2 linked regions of the Aridibaculum aurantiacum genome follow. The protein of the gene in region 1 binds, or shares a complex with, the protein of each later gene. Links are inferred from orthologs where the notes say so. Each region holds a gene or a part of one and is shown on either strand. Other genes may lie near its edges.

The links. The genes of interacting proteins can lie anywhere in the genome.
Region 2: the proteins of accD (region 1) and accB are in contact, whole or in part, in a solved structure (PDB 8UXZ), measured with the Escherichia coli proteins. The link is inferred for Aridibaculum aurantiacum from one-to-one orthologs.

Annotation. Positions count from the first base shown.
Region 1 is NZ_JAFEWC010000001.1:2,407,978-2,411,468, reverse strand. The notes cover bases 687-3,491. They hold accD (acetyl-CoA carboxylase, carboxyltransferase subunit beta), read right to left. Parts: upstream 2,643-3,491; coding sequence 1,731-2,642; downstream 687-1,730. Other genes in these bases: J4N22_RS10070 (class I fructose-bisphosphate aldolase), read right to left, coding at 2,923-3,491; smpB (SsrA-binding protein SmpB), read right to left, coding at 1,107-1,550; J4N22_RS10085 (hypothetical protein), read right to left, coding at 687-1,019. Also shown: J4N22_RS10090 (RNA polymerase sigma factor), read left to right, coding at 1-43; more of J4N22_RS10085, read right to left, coding at 81-686.
Region 2 is NZ_JAFEWC010000001.1:1,300,120-1,303,785, forward strand. What follows is about bases 262-3,241. They hold accB (acetyl-CoA carboxylase biotin carboxyl carrier protein), read left to right. Parts: upstream 262-1,498; coding sequence 1,499-1,984; downstream 1,985-3,241. Other genes in these bases: efp (elongation factor P), read left to right, coding at 262-502; J4N22_RS20070 (hypothetical protein), read right to left, coding at 697-828; accC (acetyl-CoA carboxylase biotin carboxylase subunit), read left to right, coding at 2,126-3,241. In the rest of the region: more of efp, read left to right, coding at 1-261; more of accC, read left to right, coding at 3,242-3,463; J4N22_RS05310 (DUF418 domain-containing protein), read left to right, coding at 3,656-3,666. UniProt on the Escherichia coli protein: This protein is a component of the acetyl coenzyme A carboxylase complex; first, biotin carboxylase catalyzes the carboxylation of the carrier protein and then the transcarboxylase transfers the carboxyl group to form malonyl-CoA.

The sequences.
Region 1 (3,491 bases):
AGAGCGTAAGAGTATGGATGTTTTCCAGGTGAGAAATAGTTAATTGCATAAAAAAACCGGCAGAGCCGGTCTTTAGATTCTTATTGATTGCTGCTGATAAGTGTAGGAGGTTTTCTCCTAAAACGTATGGTAGCATTTTTAATAAAGTTACTGGTCATGAATAATTCGTAACGTTTATCTCCAGCGTATATAATTGCTACAGCAGTGTTAGGAGGGATAGTCCCAAGGTTTTCTGCATACATCGCTATTTCATTAACCGTAGTATCAAGCGGCAGCGTAAAGTTGAGCGGCTGTTTGCTTAGCATTTGTTTATGTGATATCAACTGTCTATTGTAGAAAAGTGAAATGGTATCATTGTCTATATCACCATTATCGTACAAGCTGATCTTCAGGCTGTCGGCATCTACTTCTATAACCTCTGATGCTTCAAAAGATCTTTTAACCAAAGCGGCTACCATTGGTGCAGTAGTATCTGGTTTCTCTTCTGGAAACTGTTCTTTCAATAGTTTTTCCAAAGGATTATCATCTTCTAAATTATCAGCAAGATCTCTCAGTTTCGGATCATCCGTTTTGGCCTGAGGTTGCTCTTTCTTAAATTTTATATTTATAGGAGGGCATGTAAAACGATAATCATAAGTAGGATTGAACTGACCAGTAAGTGTGGTCTCTAATTTAGATATACGTAAAGTGAAAGATCCCTCCATTGGACAATCAGCACCATTTTGATCTTTAGCCTGGTAATTTAGTACCGGCCTTGCCTGTAGTTCAAGTGTGCGGGTTTTGCTATTGAAGACACCGGTAACATTGGTTTTGATAGCTACACTTCTAAAAAAATAATTGAAAGTACCAGTAACACTATTGCCTCTTTGGGTAAGCGTAAGTTCGGATAAGTAACTATTGTGTTCACCAGCCCAGTTCACGCTGCCTATGCCGTACCATTCGCCTGATACAGATTGAGCTTTAACGCTTTGGGTAATGGAAAAGAAAAGGAGTAAGAGGGATAAGGTATAAGATTTCAATAGAAAGTAGATTTAGCTGGACAAATAACGCTGACTTCAATCGATTATCATGCCAGTAAAATCATAAAAACGCTTGGTGGGAATAAATTATTTGAGATAACGTTTTAATTCACGTTCGGTATCTTTCTTCTTGATACTGTCTCTTTTATCATGCAATTTCTTACCGCGGCCAAGGCCTATTTCTATTTTGGCCATACTCTTTTCATTGAAGAAAATGCGAAGAGGTACAACTGTAAAACCCTTGTCTTTAAGCTTTGTCTCTAGCTTTCGCAATTCTCTTTTGGTGAGTAATAATTTCCTGTCGTGTACGGCTATATGATTATTGGCAGTGCCCAAAGAATATTCGGCTATATACATGCCGCGTATCCATAGCTCGTCTTTGAAGAACATGCAATAGCTATCGTTGAAGCTAACCTTTCCTTCGCGTATGCTTTTTACTTCTGTTCCCATCAGCACCATTCCAGCTACCCATTTGTCCTCTATATAATACTCGTGGTAAGCCTGCCTGTTATTTATTTCTTTAGTAGCCATGGCGGCAAAAATAAGTGATGTGTGAAACTGTGAAGTCAAAAATAAAATGTAGCAACCTGGTGATAACAAATACTGAAAAACACTATCTACCTGGTGGTTCAGGATATTCTCTACAAAGCAAAAAGGAAAACCCATTTGAAGTTTTCCCTTTTGAATTATGATTTTTAGAATTGTAGTTTTCTAAGACTGGAAGAGCCTGATAACCTGCGCCAGCTTTTGCTTTAATGACCTGCGGTGAACAATGAAATCCAGGAAACCATGCTCCAGCAGAAACTCGCTGCGCTGGAAACCTGCAGGAAGATCTTTTTTGATGGTTTCTTTAATTACACGAGGCCCAGCAAAACCAATAAGAGCACCAGGTTCTGCAATATTCAGATCGCCCAGCATACCGAAGCTCGCTGATATACCTCCAAAGGTTGGATCTGTAAGCATGCTTATGTACGGAAGCTGTGCATCGCTAAGTTGCGAAAGTTTACCGCTGGTTTTTGCAAGTTGCATCAGGCTAAAAGCACTTTCCATCATGCGGGCACCACCACTTTTGCTGATGACCATGTACGGCAGTTTATGCTCAATACAATAATCAACAGCGCGGCTGAATTTTTCACCCATAACACTTCCGAGACTTCCACCGATGAACTCAAAGTCCATGCATGCGATTACAATTTCCTGCCCGTCTACCTTGCCGGTAGCAACACGCATACTGTCTTTCAGGTCAGTCTTGTTCCAAATGTCTTCCAACCTTTTGCCGTATGGTTTCAGGTCGGTAAAACCAAGGTAGTCCTTGCTAAGAATGTTCTCGAACAGTTCGGTGTATTCGTTGTTATCGTAGATGATCTCGTAGTACTCGCTGCTACCAACGCGGTGATGATGATCGCACTTCTGGCATACGTAATATGCTTCTTTCAGATCTGCTGCGGTTGAGATATAATTGCACTCAGGACATTTAGCCCAAAGCCCTTCCGGTGTTTCCTTCTTTTCTGAAGAAGGCGTAAGAATTCCTTTTTTTATGCGCTTAAACCAGCGCGGCCTTCCTTCTTCGTTCTTGGTTTCATCGCCGGTCAGGTTGGCATCAAAATCCTCTTCTTTTTTCATACGCTTTTCAATTGGGGGATTGAAGATAGTGATAAAATCTAGTGCTGGTTGAGCTGACAGCTTTAGAAAAAAAACGGAGTACATAGTACGCAGTAAGAATTCCCAGTTGCTGTCAACGCTTTGCTAGATCATTATCATTTTGTTCTAATGTTTAAACTAATATGCAGCTTTTGCTGCTTTATGTACTGTAGTACAAGTGAGTGACACAACGATGATGCCACAGGGTACTACTGCTGGTTACAAAAATACCTGTCATATTGCTACGACAGGTATTCTTTTTTTATGCTACTGTAATTGATTCGTCCAGGTAAACATCCTGTATAGCGTGCAGCAGGCTGACACCATCCTGGAACGGGCGCTGGAATGCTTTACGTCCAAGAATTAGTCCCATTCCACCGGCACGCTTGTTCACTACCGCTGTGATCACTGCTTCCTGCAGGTCGCTGTCGCCCATGCTTTCGCCACCGCTATTTATCAGGCCTACACGTCCGTTGAAGCAATTGAGCAACTGGTAACGGGTAAGATCGACTGGGTGATCGGAAGTAAGTTTTTCGTATACCAACTTGTGAGTTTTGCCGTGCTTGGTAGCCAGGTACCCGCCATTGTTGGTAGGCAGTTTTTGCTTGATGATATCTGCCTGCAGCGTAACACCAAGATGATTTGCCTGCCCGGTAAGATCGGCTGAAGTATGATAATCTTTACCATCAACCTTAAAGGCATTGTTGCGGGTGTAACACCAAAGAATGGTAGCCATACCTAAAGAATGCGCTATTTCAAATGCTTCGGCAACTTCCTTAAGCTGGCGGGAACTTTCGGCGCTTCCCCAATAGATGGTAGCACCTACCGCTA
Region 2 (3,666 bases), 1.1 Mb from region 1 along the record:
AATAGAATTTGGACAAAATAAAACAGCACGTGCTGCTGCTAAAGTTTGGGCTAAACTTAAAGGTGTAGATAATAACCGCACAATTGAACACACCTGGAACAGTGGAGATAATATTTATCCTGTTCGTGTTGAAAAGAAACCTTTCCAGTTTTTATACAAAGATGAAAGTGGCTACAACTTCATGGATAATGAAACTTTTGAGCAACTTTCTCTTCCTGAAAGTATGATCGATGCTCCGCAGTTTTTGAAAGATGGCCAGGAGGTTTCAGTAGCAATTAATACAGAATCTGAGCAGCCTATGAGCGTAGAACTACCTGATAAGATCGTTATGCAGGTTACTTACAGCGAGCCAGGCGTGAAAGGTGATACAGCTACAAGGACTTTAAAACCAGCTACTGTAGAAAGTGGTGCTACTGTAATGGTGCCTTTGTTTGTAAATGAAGGTGAACTGATCAGGATCAACACTAAATCTGGTGAATACGTAGAGCGTGTGAAAGAATAATCTTTTTAAATAGATTTATATATGAGGTAGTCTTCCGGCTGCCTTTATTTGTGCCCATACATAAAAACTTCATCTTCTCTTGGGGATAAACCACGATGGACGATGCTATTTCTTGAACCTGTAAATGAAATGGAATTCCATAACACCAAGCAGGCACAAAGCAAGAAGAAACATTTTCAAGAGTAGCAACATATCTACTTCAATCCTTCATCCGCTACGAAGGCTTCTGCAAAGGCTATATCATTTTCGCCCATACCTAATAAGGCCGGGTCGTACCAATTTGTGGTTGGAAATTCTGGTGAAGCAATGCTGACGTGCAAAGCCATGGTCAGCTTCACCAATGTACAACCAGGGTTAGTTTACAAGCCTGGTGATGTGCAATTACCAATCTTCCCAGGGGCTAAACGGATAGTTCCATACAACCTCAATGGCAAGTTTACCCAAAGGAGTATACCAAGTAGTGGCGGCTGTAGATATAGGCGATGATAAAGAACTGGAAGTAGTAGAGACAGTTATTGAAGTAAAATAAATTTTCAACTATACAATAATGCCGAACCTGCGCCGTTATCCTTACTTATTATAAAAAAGTACTAGTTAAGGTTGTTTCAATTATTTACCTATTTATAAACATCCCATCATGAACTACATCTCCACCCAAGGCTACTCCTACAGGAAAACAAACCGTTATGGTAAACTAAAAAGTGCTATAACCGATTTCTTGAAGCTTGTAATCATTTTCCTGTTCGTAATCATTTTAGGGATGCTGAAAAGCTAGTTCATCCATAGATTTTCTGCGTCTTCCTTTCTCTTAGATACTCCTCTTTACATAGCTGCCAGGTCATTCATGCCTCATATGTTGATTTATAAGTCCTTCCTGTACGTTCAACTGGCACAAGTTTTTCAGATTTCCTATCTTTTATGGGATTTTTGGCTATTTTGCCGCCCGTTTCTTTATAAAAACCTCATTTACAATCAATCAAACCAAAATCCGATTGTATGGACTTCAAACAAATCCAGGAGTTAATCAAGATCATTAACAAGAGCAACATTGGCGAGTTAACAATAGAAGAAAAAGATTTCAAAATCACTATCAGGCAAAAAGAAGATGCAGTGCCAGTGTATAGTGCTTCTGTTCCCGCACCAGCAATGGCTCAGTATCCAGTTGCACAACAGGCAGCTGCACCAGCACAGGTTTCTAATACTGCACAAGAACAACCTGCTGCTTCAAAATCTTCTGACAATTTAATTGCCATCCGCAGCCCGATGATCGGGACTTTTTACCGTAGTGCATCACCAGATAAACCTTCGTTTGTAAACGTAGGTGACGAAGTAGCTCCAGGTAAAACTGTATGCATCATTGAAGCAATGAAACTTTTCAATGAAATCGAAAGTGAAGTGAAAGGAACTATTGTAAAGGTGCTTGTAGATGATGCAAGCCCTGTAGAGTACGACCAGCCTTTGTTCCTGGTTGAACCTGCATAAGAAGTGGTAGTTCAAAAGTTCCAGTGGAGCTTTTGCCTACAACAATTATCAATGTGTAGTAACAATAGCGGGCAAGAATAATTTCATGAATAAGTACTGGTGGTTCTTTTATCCCTTAAACCATCAGCCAATAATTGTCATATGTTCAAAAAAATATTGATAGCAAACAGGGGTGAAATAGCACTGCGTGTTATTCGCACCTGTCGCGAAATGGGTATAAAAACAGTTGCTGTTTATTCAACAGCAGATAAGGATAGTCTTCATGTAAAATTTGCCGATGAAGCTGTTTGCATTGGCAAACCTCAAAGCAGCGAGTCTTATTTAAACATTCCTCATATAATGGCTGCGGCGGAGATTACTAACGCAGATGCCATTCACCCAGGTTATGGTTTCCTTGCAGAAAATGCAAAGTTCTCTCAGATATGTGCCGACCACGGGATCAAGTTTATAGGACCTACTCCTGATATGATCAGCAAGATGGGAGACAAGATAACTGCCAAAGAAACCATGATAAAAGCCGGAGTACCTGTGGTACCTGGTGGAGAAGGTTTGCTTGAGACAGTAGAAGAGGCTAAGGCATTAGCCAAAGAAATAGGATACCCGGTGATACTGAAAGCTACTGCCGGTGGTGGTGGTAAAGGTATGCGTGTGGTAAATGAAGAGAGTGAATTAGAGAAAGCTTACACTACTGCCCGTACCGAAGCTGGTGCATCATTTAAGAATGATGGCATCTACATGGAGAAATTCGTGGAAGAGCCAAGGCATATAGAGATACAGGTAGCAGGCGACCAGTATGGAAACGTGTGTCACCTTAGCGAACGTGATTGTTCCATTCAGCGTCGTCATCAGAAACTGGTTGAAGAAAGTCCTTCACCTTTTATGACACCAGAACTGCGTCATGCAATGGGTGAAGCTGCCATCAAAGCTGCTTCAGCTATCAACTACGAGAGTGTTGGTACAATTGAGTTCCTGGTGGACAAGCACCGCAATTTCTACTTCATGGAAATGAACACACGTATACAGGTGGAGCATTGCGTAACCGAAGAGGTGATCAACTATGACCTAATCAAGGAACAAATCAAAATAGCGGGTGGTGAGCGTTTGACAGGTAGAAATTATGAACCGCAAATGCATGCTATCGAATGTAGAATAAATGCCGAAGATCCATACAATGACTTTCGTCCTAGTCCTGGCAGAATTACTGTATTGAACCAACCAGGCGGACACGGAGTGCGTGTTGATAGCCATGTTTACGCAGGCTATGTTATTCCTCCTTTTTACGATAGTATGATTGGTAAATTGATTGCGGTTGCACAAACTCGTGAAGAAGCTATCAATACCATGTACCGTGCACTTAGCGAGTATGTTATAGAAGGTATCAAAACCACTATACCATTCCATCTTCAGCTTATGCAAAACGAAGATTTCAGGAAAGGTAATTTCACTACCAAGTTCCTTGACACCTTTAAGCTTCAGTAACAAAGCTTTTATAATAGAAGTAACCCATGCCCAAAAGGCGTGGGTTTTATATTTGTCCTGGAAGCATTTGAAGAAACATTCATGATCTTTTTAGATGAAAGCAAAAGTTTGAGAGTAGATATTCTTCTTTTTTTAATATGTATTTTATCTTTAGTTGTTGCCTTTGTTTCTTCTTCACCAAAACGTCCGGTTATGACCAAAGA